2 regions of the Lawsonibacter sp. LCP25S3_E2 genome follow, and region 2 is predicted to be linked to the other one. Evidence: riboswitches for the same ligand, from Rfam matches in the RefSeq annotation. Region 2 holds a riboswitch; the other holds the start of a gene.

Region 1 (7,981 bases), on a different contig from region 2:
CACAGATACAGGAAACTGCACCTTATTCCGATAACGCATTGTATTTTCCGCGCCCAATACATCGGATAGTTGTAGTTCTACCCCGCCCAGACGGCTCAGCGCATCCTGAATGCGCTGCCGCTTCCCCTGCAGCTCCTCCTCATAGGTCATGTGCCGGAATTGGCAGCCCCCGCACCGGCCGTAGAGCGGGCAATCGGGCTCCAAGCGTTCCGGCGAGGAACGAAGCAGCTGCACTCCCCTGCCCCAGGCCACATGTTTGTTGACCTTCAGCAGCTGCACCTGCCACTGCTCCCCCCGGATGGTGCCGGGGACAAACACCACCCGGCCCTCCAGCCGGGCGACTCCCATACCCTCGGCCGTATATCCATCCACCTCTAGGGTGTATACGCTGTTTTTCTTCCAGGCTTCCATGGGCAATTCCTCACTGTTTTCCTTATTTTCTCCATCATACCATGTCCGTTCCCCTTCGTAAAGGAAAAAAGCCCGGCCTCCTCCCAGAGGCCGGGCGAACGAGAACTTTTTACTTCTTGCAGGTCCCAACCCCGTGGGTAGAGCTGACCACCATACCGGTGAGGGCAAACAGGCCGATGGCGTTGGGAATGACCATCAGGTTATTGAACATATCCGTCATCTCCCACACCAGATCGTTGGACATCAAAGTACCCAGGAAAATAAATACCAGGCCGATGGCGGAATAAATCTTGGCAGACTTCTTGCCAAACAGATAGACCACATTGATCTTGCCGAACAGGTTCCAGCTTAGAATGGTGGAGAAGGCGAAGAAGAACAGACACACCGCCACAAACATGGCGCCGGCCTCCGTTCCCATCACGCTGCCAAAGGCAGTCTGAGCCAGGTTGGCCTTATTCAGAGTCGTGCTGGCCGCGGCAGCGCCGCACTCCGCCAGAGGTCCGTCCGGAGTATATAGGGTGGAGATGACCACCAGAGCGTTCAGGGTCAGCACCACGAAGGTATCCATGAAGACGCCGATCATGGCCACTACGCCCTGGTCGTGGGGGTCGCTCACATTGGCCTGGGCGTGGGCGTGGGGAGTGGAGCCCATACCGGCCTCATTGGAGAACAGGCCACGCTTGGCACCCTGGCTGATGGCCTCCTTCAGGGCATAGCCAAAGCCGCCGCCGATAATGGCCTGGGGCTCAAAGGCATACTTGAAAATCATGGCAAAGGTAGCGGGAATGTAGGCAGCCCGCATGACCAGTACCACCAGGCCGCCGGCCAGGAAGATGACAGCCATGACGGGGACAATCTTCTCCGTCACCGCGGCCAGCCGCTGCACGCCGCCCACAAAAATCAGGCCGCACACCACCACCAGCACGATACCCACGATCCAGGAGGGCACACCAAAGGCGGTCTGGAAGGTGGAGCCGATGGAGTTGGACTGCACCATGCAGCCCATAAAGCCCAGAGCCAGGATAATGGCTACCGCAAAGAAGCCGGCCAGGAATTTACCGAACGCACCCTGAAACGCGGTGGTAATGTAGTACACCGGGCCGCCGTGATAGGAGCCGTCCGGGTCCTTCCGGCGGGTCTTGATGGCCAGAGTAGCCTCGGCATAGATGGTAGCCATACCGAAGAAGGCAATGATCCACATCCAGAAAATAGCGCCTGGTCCGCCGGCCAGGATGGCGCCGGAGGCACCCACGATGTTGCCGGTACCCACCTGGGCAGCAATGGCGGTGGCCAGAGCCTGGAAGGAGCTCATGCCGTGCTCCTGCTTCCCGCCGCTGAGGGACAGGTTGCCAAAGACCTTTTTCATCCCTTCTCCAAAGCAGCGCACCTGGACAAACCGGGTTTTGATGGAATACCACAGGCCTACGCCGATGAGCAGGAACACCAGAATGTAGTTGGACAAATAGACGTTGATGTTAGCCACAATTGGGTAGAGCACTTCCTCTACCGAAGCGATGAATTCGGACATATTGATTTTCTCCCTCCTAAAAAATAAAAAAACGGAACGACCGATAGAATCGACCGCTCCGGAGAATATACGCCCGGCAACCAAACCGTGCGCATAAAGCAGATGCCCCCAGGGCACCTGTTTCCTCTGTCCTTTTGCCTGAGAGATTGGCAGGGCGTGAACCGTCCCCGCTTTGCACCTTCGGCACTCGGCTTAACGAGCTTCTCCAGAGTTACATCCGCGCACAGTCCTCATCCCCATAGGGAAACCTGAGAGTGTTACTCCTTCGGCAGGCCGCTTTGGCCATTTTCCTGGGCGCTTCGTCTGTCCTATTCAGTTGCGTGGTAACCATACCACAGCAGGGAACATTTGTCAACCCCTGGCGAACAATTATACGTCAGTCACGGATTCCTAGCAGTCTCCCCCAGTTTCTTTGTTTAGTTTCACAGTAAAAGTTTACAATTTGGTCTTTTTTCTAACCTCTGAGTGTGATATACTCTATCACGATTAGCTAAAATGTATTACTATGCGCAAATTTTGTCGCAAATCTGCAACCGAGAGGTGTTTTCGTTATGAGCCTGTTTACCAAACTTTTTGGCACCTCCTCTCAGCGGGAGCTGAAGTCCATCTACCCCATCGCCGACAAGGTGGACGCTCTGGAGGAGGAATATAAGGCCCTTACTGACCAGCAGCTTCAGGCTAAAACCCCCGAGCTGAAAGCCCGCCTTGCCAACGGCGAGACTCTGGACGACATTCTGCCCGAGGCCTTTGCCGCCTGCCGTGAGGCTGCCTGGCGTGTGCTGGGTATGCGCCCCTATCGGGTCCAGGTGGTGGGCGGCATCGTGCTGCACCAGGGCCGGATCGCCGAGATGAAGACCGGCGAAGGTAAGACCCTGGTGGCTACCCTTCCTGCCTACCTGAACGCTTTGGCAGGCAAGGGCGTGCATGTTATTACCGTCAACGATTACCTGGCCAAGCGCGACAGCGAGTGGATGGGCAAGGTGTTCCGTTTCATGGGCCTGACCGTGGGCCTGGTGATTCACGGCGTGGTGGGTGAGGCCAAGAAAGCCGCCTATCAGGCAGACATCACCTACGGCACGAACAACGAGTTCGGCTTTGACTATCTGCGGGACAACATGGCCATCTACTCTCAGGAGCTGGTCCAGCGGGGCCACGCCTTCGCTATTGTGGACGAGGTGGACTCCATCCTCATCGACGAGGCCCGCACCCCCCTGATCATCTCCGGCCAGGGCGAAAAGTCCACCCAGCTCTACACCATTGTCGACCAGTTCGTCTCCAAGCTCAAGTGCCAGCGCATCGCCAAGGTAGACGACAAAGAGGAAGAGGATACCAGCATCGATGCGGACTACATCGTGGATGAAAAGGCCCGCACCGCTACCCTCACCGCACGGGGCATCCAAAAGGCCGAGCAGTTCTTCCAGGTGGAAAACCTGGCCGATATGGAGAACACCACCCTCTCTCACCACATCAACCAGGCCATCAAGGCCCGTGGTGTAATGAAGCGGGACATCGACTACGTGGTCAAAGACGGCCAGGTCATCATTGTGGACGAGTTCACCGGCCGTCTGATGTTCGGCCGCCGGTATAACGAGGGCCTCCACCAGGCCATCGAGGCCAAGGAGCACGTGGAGGTGGCCAACGAGTCCAAGACCCTGGCTACCATCACCTTCCAGAATTACTTCCGTCTCTATGACAAGCTCTCCGGCATGACCGGTACCGCCATGACCGAGTCGGAGGAGTTCGGCACCATCTATGAGCTGGACATCGTGGAGATCCCCACCAACAAGCCTCTGGCCCGTATCGACGACCCCGACGTGGTCTATAAGAACACTGCCGGCAAGCTCCGGGCTATTGTCAACCAGATCGAGGAGTGTCACGCCAAGGGGCAGCCCGTACTGGTGGGTACTGTGTCCATTGAAAAGTCTGAGGAGCTCTCTGAGATCCTTAAGCGCCGCGGCATCAAGCATAACGTTCTGAACGCCAAGAACCACGAAAAGGAAGCTGAGATCGTGGCCCAGGCTGGTAAGTTCGGCGCCGTCACCGTGGCCACTAACATGGCCGGCCGTGGTACTGACATCATGCTCGGCGGCAACGCGGAGTTTTTGGCTAAGGCCGATCTGCGCAAGGCCGGCATGAGCGATGAGCTCATCGCCGAAGCCACTGGCTTTGCTGAGACGGACAACCAGGAGATCCTGGATGCCCGGAAACAGTTCTCTGAGGCGGAGGCCAAATATAAAGACGAGATCCGCGCCGAGGCCGACAAGGTCCGGGAAGTGGGCGGATTGTTCATTCTGGGCACCGAGCGTCACGAGTCCCGGCGTATCGACAACCAGCTGCGCGGCCGTGCCGGCCGTCAGGGCGACCCCGGCGAGACCCGGTTCTTCCTGTCCCTGGAAGATGACATCATGCGCCTGTTCGGCTCTGAGCGGGTGATGAACATGATGGAGAAGCTGGGCGTGGACGAGGATACCCCCATTGATGCCAAGATGCTCTCCGGCGCCATTGAGAACGCCCAGAAGCAGGTAGAGTCCCGGAACTTCCAGACCCGTAAGAACGTGCTGCAGTATGACGACGTGATGAACACCCAGCGTGAGATCATCTACAAGCAGCGCCGCCAGGTTCTGGACGGCGAGGACCTCCAGGCCTCGATCCAGAATATGCTCCGCACCATGATTGAGTCCGCCATCCAGGGCCACATCGGCGAGCAGAACCACATGACCGCCGATGGCTTCCAGGAAGCCATCTCCCACTTCCGCACCATGTTCCTGCCTGTGGGAGAGCTCATGCTCTCGGACGAGGAGCTCAGCCAGTATGATGCCGAGGGGCTCACCCAGCTGGTTCTGGACAAGGCCCAGGCCGTCTATCAGGCCAAGGAGCAGGAATTTGGTTCCCCCATCATGCGGGAGCTGGAGCGGGTCATCATGCTCCGGGTGGTAGACGAGTACTGGATGGATCACATCGATGCCATGACCGAGCTGCGTCAGGGCATCGGTCTGCGGGCTTACGCCCAGACCGACCCCGTGGTGGCCTACAAGAAGGAAGGCTACGAGATGTTCGAGCAGATGGTAGCCGCCATTCAGGAAGAGACTTTGCGCCGGCTGTTCCTGGTCCGTCTGAGAAAGAACGAGGAGGTCAAGCGGGAGCGGGTGGCCAAGGTCACCGGCGAGTCCGGCGCCGACGACGGCACTGTAAAGAAGCAGCCCGCCCGCAAGGTGATCAAGATCGGCCGCAACGACCCCTGCCCCTGCGGCAGCGGCTTGAAGTGGAAGAAGTGCACCTGCAAGGAGTATCACCCTGAGCAGATGTAACACCCCAAAACCTGAACAAGAAGGCCCGAGACCAATGGTCTCGGGCCTTGCTTTGTTTTATCGTTTATTCGTTGTCCTTTTCCCGCTCTTTTATCCTCAGGGTGCTGATAATCAGCACTCCGGTCAGAATCAAGTCTCCTACAAAAAATACCAAGACCTTCCGGGCACTCAAGAAAAGGAACGGGGTCAGCACCAGTGTATAAAGCCCCCACAGTCCCCAGAACGCCGCCAGAACCGGGTGCTTTGGAAATTTCAGGCTCATTCCCCCGGTCACCAGCAGCGGGGCGCTCCAAACCAGGGCCTCGTCCAGCCTTGCGTGCCGAAAAAAGGCCAGTAAGGTAAAGACGAAAAGGCCGAAAAACACCAGCATCAACCCCAGGACGATTCGAATATTCGGACTGTATTCCTTCTGCGGTGCCGCAGCCATTGGTGGATCGTCTGTCGTCTCCTGGGGCTCAATCCCCCGTACCAGGCTGTCCATGGATACCTCAAACAGCTCGCACATTTTGACCAGCTTATCCAAATCCGGCACCGATGCATTGGTCTCCCACTTGGACACCGACTGCCGGGATACCTCCAGCGCTTCCGCCAGGTCCGTCTGGGACAGGCGCCGGGCCGTTCGTTCCTGGTAGATTCGCTCCCCCAAGGTCACATCCATCTCTCCTCTCCGCTTGGATGACTCCATGGTAGCAGCTGACGGGTAAAATGTCCACCAATCGCCCTTGGAACCTTCGCAACCGGCGGTTGCCCCCCACTCACTCAGCTCAATTTCTCCCCTACCACAGGGATCAGGCTGATGAGCCATGCAAAGGGCAGGGACAGCAGGAAATAAATAAGGGCAAACAGAGGCACCGCCAGGACCACCGGCAGGGACAGCATAGAGATTCCAAACCACTGGAACACCATCACCCACAGCTGATGGAACAGGTATATGCCAAAGGCATAGGCCCCCACCTCATAGACCGCCCGTTTCCGGGACCGCTCCTCACTGACCCCCAGCACATACCGAAACAGGGTACAGAAGGCCGCGGCGGTGAGCACCACATTGGGGGTGGTATAGCCATACCAAAGCGCCCGGTCTCCTCCCAGAAGCCTGGGCCCCATCAGCGTCAATACCAGCCCCAGAATGCCCAAAGCATAGAGCGCAAATTCTGAAAGGCGTCCAATGACATAGTGGCGCAGATACCAGCCGCCCACATAGCACCCCACCCACCCCAACACCAGGTGGATGTCCAGCCGCTCCAGCTGCCTCACCCATAGGCTGTTGGGATAAAAAGCCGACCAAAGGGGCAGCAGATTGGCCAGCAAAAAGCACAGGATCAGAAAATACCGCACCTCTCCCCGGCTGGCTGAGGAAACAAAACGGTGGAGTACGGGATGAACCAGATAGAGACCGATGAGCGGATAGAGGATCCAAAGATGGAAGTAGGTGTTTCCCTTGGCCGCAGACAGCAGCGCACTCCAAATTCCCTCCAGAGAAACGGTTCCGCCCCCCAAAAGGTGGGCAGCTATGGCATAAACCGCTCCCCAGAATACCAGCTGGCAAAAGGCAGGCAGTGCCAGTCCGGTGAGCGCCCCGGACAGATGGGGCTTGCCTCCCTCCAGGGCGAACATCCCCCAGAGCATAAACAGCGCCGGAATTGCCCAGCGGGTAAGGCCTTCATAGACGCTCAGCACCTGCCACTGTCCTGAACCCGCAGCTACCAGCTCCTGCCCGCTCTGGGCCAGCAGCAGAAGAATGGCGCACAGCACGGTAAACAGCCGGAAGAAACCCGGCCAACCCAGATTTCGGCTTTTGATTGCCATCAGCCCCGCTCCGGCACGATCTCGATCCAGTATCCATCCGGATCGGCGATGAAGTAGATTCCCATAGCCGGATTCTCAAAGCAGATGCAGCCCATCTCCTTGTGACGCTGGTAGAGCTTCTCATACTCGTCCGTGTGGAAGGCCAGATGGAACTCGCACTCCCCCAGGTTGTAGGGCTCCGTGCGGTCCCGGAGCCAGGTCAGCTCCAGCTGGAACGGGCTGCCCGCCTCATCCCCCAGATACACCAGCTTGAAGGAGCCGTCCTCCGCCGCCTTTTCCTGTACCGGCGTGAGATTCAGGGCCTGCTTGTAAAAGGCCAGGCTCCGCTCCAGATCCAGAACATTAAAGTTAAAGTGATAAAATTTGGTCATATCGGTTACTCCTTATCGGTTAAGCTGACCTTATTATAGTCAAAGCCCATCCCGATTGCAAGTCAGATACAAAGAGGACGGCACAAATCCGCGCCGTCCTCTGCGTAATTGCTTTATTTGGTTTCGTGGAGCTTTTTGCCCGCGTGAGCGATGACCTGAAGCATGGTCAAAGCCGCCAGACGCTCGGTACAGCCGGTGGGATCAAAGGCGGGAGCCACCTCCACCAGGTCCATAGCCACCACCTTGCCCGTCTGGCAGATGGCCTTCAGCAGGTCCATGCTCTCTTCGTAGGTGATGCCGCCGGGGAGTGGAGAGGCCGCGCCGGGGGCCAGAGGCATGTCATAGCCGTCAATGTCAAAGGTGATGTAGTAGGCTTCGGCCTCAGGAATCTGATCCAGTACATACTGGACCCCCTTCTCATGGAGCTCCCTGGCAGAAATCAGGCGGCTTCCATAGGCCCGAGCATCATCGTAGTCGGACTTTTTGCCGCTGCCCATACCCCGCAGGCCGATCTGCACCATCTCACCGATGTGGTCCATCTCAGACATCCGGCGCAT
Region 2 (7,981 bases):
AGGTGGTGGAGATGACGGAGTTGATTTTAATGCCCATGAGCTGGCTGGTCTCAAAGTCCTTGGCCACCGAGCGCATAGCCATACCAATTTTGGTGTGGTTGATGAGCTGGGTGAGCAGGATTACCAGGGCTACCACCAGGAAGGGGGTGAGGATAACTACCCACTTGATGGAGGTTCCGGCCACGGTGATGGTGTCGGACAGGAAGGGGATAGAGGGGTAGATCATGGGCTGGCCGCCGGTGATATAGGTGGCGGAGTTCTGGAGCAAATAGCTCACGCCGATGGCGGAGATCATCACCGACATGCGGGGAGCGGTGCGCAGGGGCTTATAGGCCACCCGCTCAATGCAGAAGCCCAGGGCCACTGTCAGCACCAGCACCAGCAAGAGCATGACAGGGATGACCAGGGCAGGGGAGAGACAGGCGGCCAGGAAGGTGTTCAGATAAATACCCATCAGACCGGCTACCATGAACACATCACCATGGGCGAAGTTGATCAGACGCAGAATGCCGTATACCATGGTGTACCCGATGGCGATCAGAGCATACTGGCCGCCCACGGAAATGCCGAACAGCAGGGTGGAGATAAAAAATTCCATAGAATTTCCTCCCAATTATGTATGTGTGGTTGGGACGCTGGGCTGTCTCAAAAAGAGGAAGGCCCGCCTCCTTTTGAGGCGGCCCAGCCGGGGAATAATCAGGATTTGGCGGGGACCCTGTGGGGCCCCCGCCAAATATCCAGTCCGTTGTGTGCGGGGTGGACTTACTGAGCCACCGTCTGCTGGGTCTCCAGCTCCCAGGCGCCGTCGTTGGTGGAGTGCTTGATGTAAGCGGTATCGCGGACCGCATCGCCGTTGGTGTCGTCAAAGGCGATGTGGCCGGACACGCCGTCATACTCCACATCCCACAGCGCGGCCTTGATGGCGGCGGGGTCCACGGAGTCGGCGGCCTTGATGGCCTCCAGAGCCACATAGTAGGCATCGTAGCCCATAGCGGTGACAGCGGCCACGGTGTCGTTGCCGCCATTGGCGTCCAGAGCGCCGGAAGCGGTGTTGATGTAATTCTTCACGCCCTCATCGAAGGTGGGGTTGCCGCCCTCCTGATAGAAGGTGGAGACGTACAGCTGGATGTTGGTGCCCTTGGCGGCCTCCAGAACCATGTTGTCGTCCAGAGTGTCGGAGCCCACAAAGGGGATGTCCAGACCCAGAGAGGCGGCCTGGGTGATGATCTGGGTGGCGTAGGCAATGGACACGGGGGTAAAGATAACATCGGCGCCCTCAGCCTTGGCCTTGTTCAGGTAGGAGTTGAAGTCAGAGTTGTTGGTGGGGAAGGAGTCGGTGATGACCTTGCCGCCGGCCGCTTCAAAGGCGGTCTTGAAGAAGGCGATCAGGCCCTGGTCGTACTCGTTGCCCGCCTCGCCCAGACAATAGGCGGTCTTAGCCTGGAACTTATCCATGGAGAAGTTGGCCAGAACGGTGCCCTGGAAGGGGTCCAGGAAGCAGATGCGGAAGTAGTGGTCGTTGCCGGCGGTTACCTGGGGATTGGTGCAGGTGACGCCGATGGCGGGAATGCCTGCATTGCTGAAGGTGGGGCTGGCGGCAATGGACACGCCGGAGCCATAGGAGCCCAGCACCAGAGCCACGCCCTCGCTGACCAGCTGCGCGGCGGCGGTGGGGGCCTTATCGGTAGTGGAGCCGTTGTCGGCGTAGACCAGCTGGACCTGATACTCCTCGCCGCCCACGGTGACAGTGGGAGTCTCAGAGTTGGCAAACTGCATGCCCAGCATCTCTTTTTTGCCGCCGGAAGCAGAGTCGCCGGTGGCAGGCTCAAAGACACCGATCTTGACAACCTTGTCACCGGCGGCGGCAGAGCTGCCGGTGCTGGCGGAACCGCTGGGAGTGGAGCCGGAAGAGGTATTTCCTCCGCCGCAGCCGGCCAGCAGGCTCAGCATCATAGCAGCGGAAAGAGCGCTTGCAAGAAACTTTTTCATCATTCTTACTCCTTTTCCAAATAGGTTGCTCGCGCGGAATTGCCACAAAAATGTTTTTCTGGCAAATACACTTGTACGCGAATATGGTGACATTATACCTTGGTGCCAGGGAAAAAGCAATACAGATTTGCAAAGTATTTTCTGCAAAGTTGCAGATTTGCCTGTCAGAGAGCCGAGAAGAGGGGAGAACAAACGCAAGATATGGGAGAATGGGGACGTTTTAAAACCTGTTTTTGTAGTAGATACCGAAATACTGGAGGGAATATAAAAATATTTTGTATATATTAGCGAAATAAAGCAATCGACCGGAAAATTTTCTTGTAATTTGTGTGCTGTGAGCATATAATTGTCCTTAACAAACGGACAACTGAACAGGCCAGACGATGTTCACAGGGAAGCGGCCCCGTTTTAACGGGCCCACCGACGGTGTAACGCTCTCAGGTACGAGGACTGTGGACGGATGGCACTCTGGAGACACCCGCCCTGTGCGGGGGCCGAAGGTGCAAAACGGCGGAGCTTCCGCCGTCAATCTCTCAGGCAAAAGGACAGAGACAGCGCAAACGGATCGGGGCCAATCCGGACCCGCCGGGATCGCCGTCAATAGCTTGGAAAAGAGGGGTTTGGCATCGGGCCGGACTCCTCTGTTTGTCTGTTTGGGCTATGTTGCAGAGAGGGGAAGGATTAACATGATGGAAATGATCACCACGGTCAACAGCGCAGTCAGCGGCTTTGTGTGGGGCCCGATTATGCTGGCACTGTTGGTGGGGACTGGTGTGTTTCTCACCTGCCGCACCGGCTGGGTTCAGGTGCGCCGGTTTGGTTACATTATGAAAAATACAGTGGGATCTCTGTTTCGTAAGTCAGACAAAGACCATGGGAGCAATTTGTCCCCCTTCCAGGCGGTGACCACTGCCCTGGCGGGCACCGTGGGTACAGGCAACATTGCCGGTGTTACCGGCGCCATCTTCATCGGGGGCCCCGGCGCTGTGTTTTGGATGTGGGTATCTGCTTTCTTTGGCATGTGTACCAAATATGCCGAGATCGCCCTGGCTCTGGAGTACCGGGTGACCGATGAGAATGGCACCCACAAGGGCGGCCCCATGTATTACATTGAGCGGGGCCTGGGCAAGGGCTGGAAGCCCCTGGCCGTGCTCTTTGCCCTTTTGGGCGGTGTCGCTTCCTTTGGAATCGGTAATATCGCCCAGTCCAGCGAGATTGCCGGAGCCATGAATGGAATGTTCGGGATGGACACCAGGGTGGCGGGCGTACTGCTGGCCGTTATTGTGGCCGTTGTGGTCATCGGCGGTGTCAAGCGCATTGGTCAGGTGGCCTCCTATCTGGTGCCCTTTATGGCCATCTTCTATATCCTGGCCGGTGTGGTCGTGATCGTTATGCGCATTGGAGATGTCCCCGGTGTGCTTGCCAACATTGTGACCAGCGCTTTCAGTATGGAGGCGGTGGGCGGCGGTGTGTTTGGCTACGCCTTCATGGTAGCAATGAAGCAGGGTTTTGCCCGTGGTGTGTTCTCCAATGAGGCCGGACTCGGCTCTGCCCCCATTGCCCACGCTGCCTCCTCCACCGACGAACCGATCGAGCAGGCTATGTGGGGAGTGTTTGAGGTGTTCATCGACACTATTGTCATCTGTACCATCACCTCTCTGACGGTGCTTTTGTCCGGCCTGGAGCTGGGAGAGACTGCGCTGGCCGCCCATACCTCCAACGGTGCCGCGGCGGTGAAGGCCTTCAATACCATTCTCCCCGGTGAGCTGGGTGGCCTTATCATTCAAGTCAGCCTTTTGTTCTTTGCCCTTTCCACCATTCTGGGCTGGAGCTATTATGGTGAGCGGTGCTGGGGCTATCTGACAGGGGAGAATAAGGTGATCAAAATCGTCTATAAAGCAGCCTTTGTGCTGATGTGCGTGGTGGGGTCCACGGGCTCCGGGAAACTCATGTGGAGCATCGCCGACACCTTGAACGGCATGATGGCTATCCCCAACCTGGTGGGCCTGTTGGCCTTGTCCGGTGTGGTGGCCAGGCTGAGCCGGGATTATTTCAACAGGACCATAAAAAAATAAAACCGCTTTGACCGGCGGCCCTATCAGGGCCGCCGGTATTTTTTTGCATATGGCCGGGCCTGTCCTCATATAGATGAGACAAAGGCGGGTGAAGTTATGCAAAAGACAAAAGCATCCCAGGCATATCGCCAGGCGGTAGGGGCACTTCCCCAGCGCCTGCGGCGGGAGGCCCTGGCGCTGAGTGAGGCGGACCAGGGCAGAGTGGAGGAACTGCGGCTGCGGACAGGCTGGCCCATGACCGCCCTGCTGCCGGAGGGGGAGCGTTCTTTGGGGGGAGCACCGGTGGAGAGCCGAGAGTTGGAGCAGCTTTTGGAAATCGCCAGTCAGGCTTCGGTACACACAGTACTGCCTCAGGTGCGTCAAGGATACCTGACGATCCAGGGGGGGCACCGGATCGGCTTGTGCGGAACTGCCGCCATGGAAGCAGGGCAGATCCATGCCCTGCGCGCATTCTCCTCGGCCAGCATCCGCATAGCCCGGCAGATCAAGGGGGCCTGCGCCCCTGTTTTGGACGGGCTGTGTCCAGGGGGACGGTTGGCGGATACCTTGATCCTCTCTCCTCCGGGACTGGGAAAAACCACCCTGCTCCGGGACCTGATCCGTGCCGTGTCCTGGGGGGAGGGGTGTTGTCCCCTGCGGGTGTCTCTGGCGGATGAACGGGGAGAGGTAGCCGCCCTCTTTCAGGGGGAACCGCAGCTGGAGGTGGGGCCCCGTACCGATGTGGTGGAGGGCTGTCCAAAAGCCCAGGGACTCATGCTCCTTCTGCGGGCCATGAACCCACAAGTGCTGGCGGTGGATGAGATCACCGCCCCCGAGGATGTGGCAGCGCTGGAGACGGCGGCGGGGTGTGGCGTCACACTGCTGGCCACCGCCCATGGGGCGGGATGGGAGGACCTGGAGCGCAGACCGGTGTACCGTGCGCTGATGGAAAAGCGGCTGTTTCGTTACTGCGTCCAAATTCGGAGGGACGGAGAAAAGCGCAGCTATCACATAGAGGAGTTGAGGTAAATGGTCCATCTCATAGGAGCGACGCTGTTGGCGGCGGGGTGTGGATATTTGGGATTTCAGGCAGCGGAAACTCTGCGCCGGAAGAGCAGGAGTTTGAGACAGATGGCTCAGGCCCTGGCGCTGGTGGAAGGGGAACTAGAGCTTGGTTCCCCTCCTCTGGGGCAGCTGCTGGAGCGAGTGGCGAACCGCAGTGCCGGGCCAGCCAAAAGACTGATGGAGGCCTGTGTGCGAGGACTGGATCGGCTGGACCGAGAGGATTTTTCCACCCTTTGGCGGCGGCAGGTAGCCGGACTGGAGGAGCTGGGGGAGGAGGGAAGGGCTGCCCTGTCTCCTTTGGGTGATATATTGGGGCGCTATGACGGACAGGCCCAGCGGGAAGGGACCCAGGTGGTGCGCCGGGCTCTGGAGAAGTTGGCCCAGCGGTGGGAGGAGGAGCGCCGGCGGCAGGGCCGGGTCTACCAGGTTTTGGGACTGTCGGGCGGAGCGTTTCTGGTTATTTTATTGCTGTAAACGGGCAGGAGCCCCACGAAAAATACCAAAGAAGGTAGGGAAATTACATTGGATGTAGATCTGATCTTTAAGATTGCCGCCATTGGCATCCTGGTGGCAGTGCTCAACCAGGTGCTCAGCCGGGCAGGGCGGGACGAACAGGCCATGATGACCACGCTTGCGGGGCTGGTAGTGGTGCTGATGATGGTGGTGCGGGAGATTGCCAGTCTTTTTGACCTGGTAAAGACCCTGTTTGGCCTGTGATGGAGACGATGGTCAAGCTGGCCGGGGTGGCGGTAACAGCGGTGGTGTTCAGCGGGGTGTTACGGAAAAACACCCCTGAACTGGCTCTGCTGCTGACCGCGGCGGCCGGGGTGTGGATGCTGACCCTGGTGGCAGATGGCCTGGGGGCGGCGGTGGAGCTGATGGACGAGCTGGCCGGACAGGCGGGGGTGTCTGAGGTACTGCTGGAACCGGTGGTCAAGACAGTGGTCCTGTCTATCCTGACAAAACTGACCGCGGAGATCTGCCGCTCGGCAGGGGAGAGCGGGATAGCGGCCTTTGTGGAGACGGCAGGAAGTGTACTGGCTCTGGTGGTTGCCCTGCCCCTGGTGCGGGCGGTGGCCCAGCTCATGGGGGAGTTGCTGGTATGAAGCGGGTGGTAATTTTTTTGTGCTTGACGGCTTTGTGCGTGATTCCAAGTTTGGGAGCGGAGTTTTCGGTATCCGGGCTGGACGAGGTCATGGAACAGGCAGAGAGCTACGGTGTGGAACCCCAGGGGGACCTGGAACAGGGAATGGGAAACCTCTTTTCCGATGCGGCGGAGCAGGTGGGCGGTTTGCTGCGTGCCAGCATGGCTACGGGGCTGAAGCTGATGGCGGTGGTGCTTTTGTGTGGCCTGGCCCAAAGTGCAAAACTCCAGAGCTCGGATGAGGGGCTGTCAGCAGTCAACATCGCCGGGGCCCTGGCAATCACCGCCCTGACCATGACCGACATGTCAGTCATGATTGGCCTGGGCCGGGACACCTTAGGGCGAATGGAGGGATTTTCTTCCCTCCTGCTGCCGGTAATGGCAGTACTGACCGCGGCTACGGGGGGGATTACTGCCGCTGCTGTCCGCCAGGGGGTGACGGTGATGTTTTCCCAGCTGCTTATGCTGGCGATGGACCGGCTTTTGATCCCTATGGTCTATGCCTATGTGGCCCTGAGCTGTGCCCACGCGGCGGTGGGGAATCCCGGTCTTCAAAAGCTGGCAGGTCTGGTAAAGAGCATGGTTACCTTTCTCCTTACGGCTATGCTGTTGGCCTTTGTGGGCTATCTTACAGCCAGCGGAGCCATTGCAGGCAGCGTGGATGCGGCGGCCATTAAAGCGGCAAAGCTGACCATCTCCCGTGCCATCCCGGTAGTGGGGGGCATATTGGCCGACGCGTCCGAGTCGGTGCTGGCCGGGGCAGGAGTTCTGAGGGGGACGGTAGGAGCAGTGGGACTGGTGACGGTGCTGGCCATCTGCTTGACCCCCTTTCTCCGCCTTGCGGTACAGTACTTTGTGTTTAAAATCACAGGAGCCCTCAGCGCCTGTGTGGCTCAGCCCAGATTGAGCCAGCTCATTGAGGCCATCGGCGGAGCCTTTGGACTGGTGCTGGGGATGACTGGTGCCGGGGCGCTCATTTTGCTGGTGAGCCTGGTGTCTGCCATTACGGTGGTGACGGCATGATGGAGGGGGTGCGCGTGTGGCTGCTGTCCGTTCTGTCCGTCTCATTTCTGTGTGCCCTGGCCGATGCCCTCATGCCAAAGGGACCGGTGAAGGGGGTAGGAAAGCTGGTGTGCGGTTTGATTTTGGCCGTGACGGTGGTGTCACCGGTGGTCAGTCTGGACGTGGAGAGCGGAGTTCAGTGGCTGGAAGGCTGGGAGGTCGGACTGGAGCAGCGGGAAGAGGAGCTGAAAAAGCAGGTGGACGAAGAGATGAAAACAATCATAGAGCAGGAATATGAAGCATATATTGTGGACAAGGCGGCACAGCTGGGAGCGGCGTGCACCGCCCAGGTGGAGTGCCGCCAGGAGGACGAGGGTGTGTACCTTCCCCAGAGGATTTGGATTCGTGGAGCATTGTCCCAACCCCAGCGGGAGGCACTGTCCGAATCGCTTATGGAGGAGCTGGGTGTAGCTTCGGAGGCACTGCATTACGAGGACGGGGAGGGGACGCCATGAACGGAACGTGGATGCAGTCCCTTCCAAAGTGGAAGGGGGCGCTGGGAAAATATCAAGGGGTTCTGTTGGTGATTGTGGTGGGAGTGCTGCTTCTCCTGCTGCCCACCGGAGGCGAGGCAACTTCTCAGGAGAAAATTCCCCCATCGGCAGCGGAGGCTACCTTTGATCTGGAGGAATTTGAGAAGCACCTGGAGGGTACGCTCTCCGAAATC

The links. Region 2 has a riboswitch for glycine ahead of ACTQ3R_RS07525 (alanine/glycine:cation symporter family protein). Riboswitches for the same ligand answer to the same signal wherever they lie in the genome.
Region 1: another riboswitch for glycine. It lies ahead of ACTQ3R_RS14790 (alanine/glycine:cation symporter family protein); the one in region 2 lies ahead of ACTQ3R_RS07525 (alanine/glycine:cation symporter family protein).

Annotation. Positions count from the first base shown of each region.
Region 1 covers NZ_JBQKJL010000023.1:31,615-39,595, reverse strand. The annotation lists gene rlmD (23S rRNA (uracil(1939)-C(5))-methyltransferase RlmD) at 1-411, opposite strand, end outside; gene ACTQ3R_RS14790 (alanine/glycine:cation symporter family protein) at 521-1,939, opposite strand; glycine riboswitch at 2,056-2,158, opposite strand; gene secA (preprotein translocase subunit SecA) at 2,491-5,247, shown strand; gene ACTQ3R_RS14780 (helix-turn-helix domain-containing protein) at 5,312-5,905, opposite strand; gene ACTQ3R_RS14775 (acyltransferase) at 6,007-7,053, opposite strand; gene ACTQ3R_RS14770 (VOC family protein) at 7,053-7,424, opposite strand; gene ACTQ3R_RS14765 (agmatinase) at 7,538-7,981, opposite strand, start outside.
Region 2 covers NZ_JBQKJL010000006.1:147,072-155,052, forward strand. The annotation lists gene ACTQ3R_RS07515 (branched-chain amino acid ABC transporter permease) at 1-598, opposite strand, end outside; gene ACTQ3R_RS07520 (ABC transporter substrate-binding protein) at 763-1,989, opposite strand; glycine riboswitch at 2,370-2,452, shown strand; glycine riboswitch at 2,456-2,540, shown strand; gene ACTQ3R_RS07525 (alanine/glycine:cation symporter family protein) at 2,676-4,064, shown strand; gene ACTQ3R_RS07530 (stage III sporulation protein AB) at 4,161-5,072, shown strand; gene ACTQ3R_RS07535 (stage III sporulation protein AB) at 5,073-5,582, shown strand; gene spoIIIAC (stage III sporulation protein AC) at 5,631-5,825, shown strand; gene ACTQ3R_RS07545 (SpoIIIAC/SpoIIIAD family protein) at 5,825-6,214, shown strand; gene ACTQ3R_RS07550 (stage III sporulation protein AE) at 6,211-7,275, shown strand; gene ACTQ3R_RS07555 (stage III sporulation protein AF) at 7,272-7,769, shown strand; gene ACTQ3R_RS07560 (stage III sporulation protein AG) at 7,766-7,981, shown strand, end outside.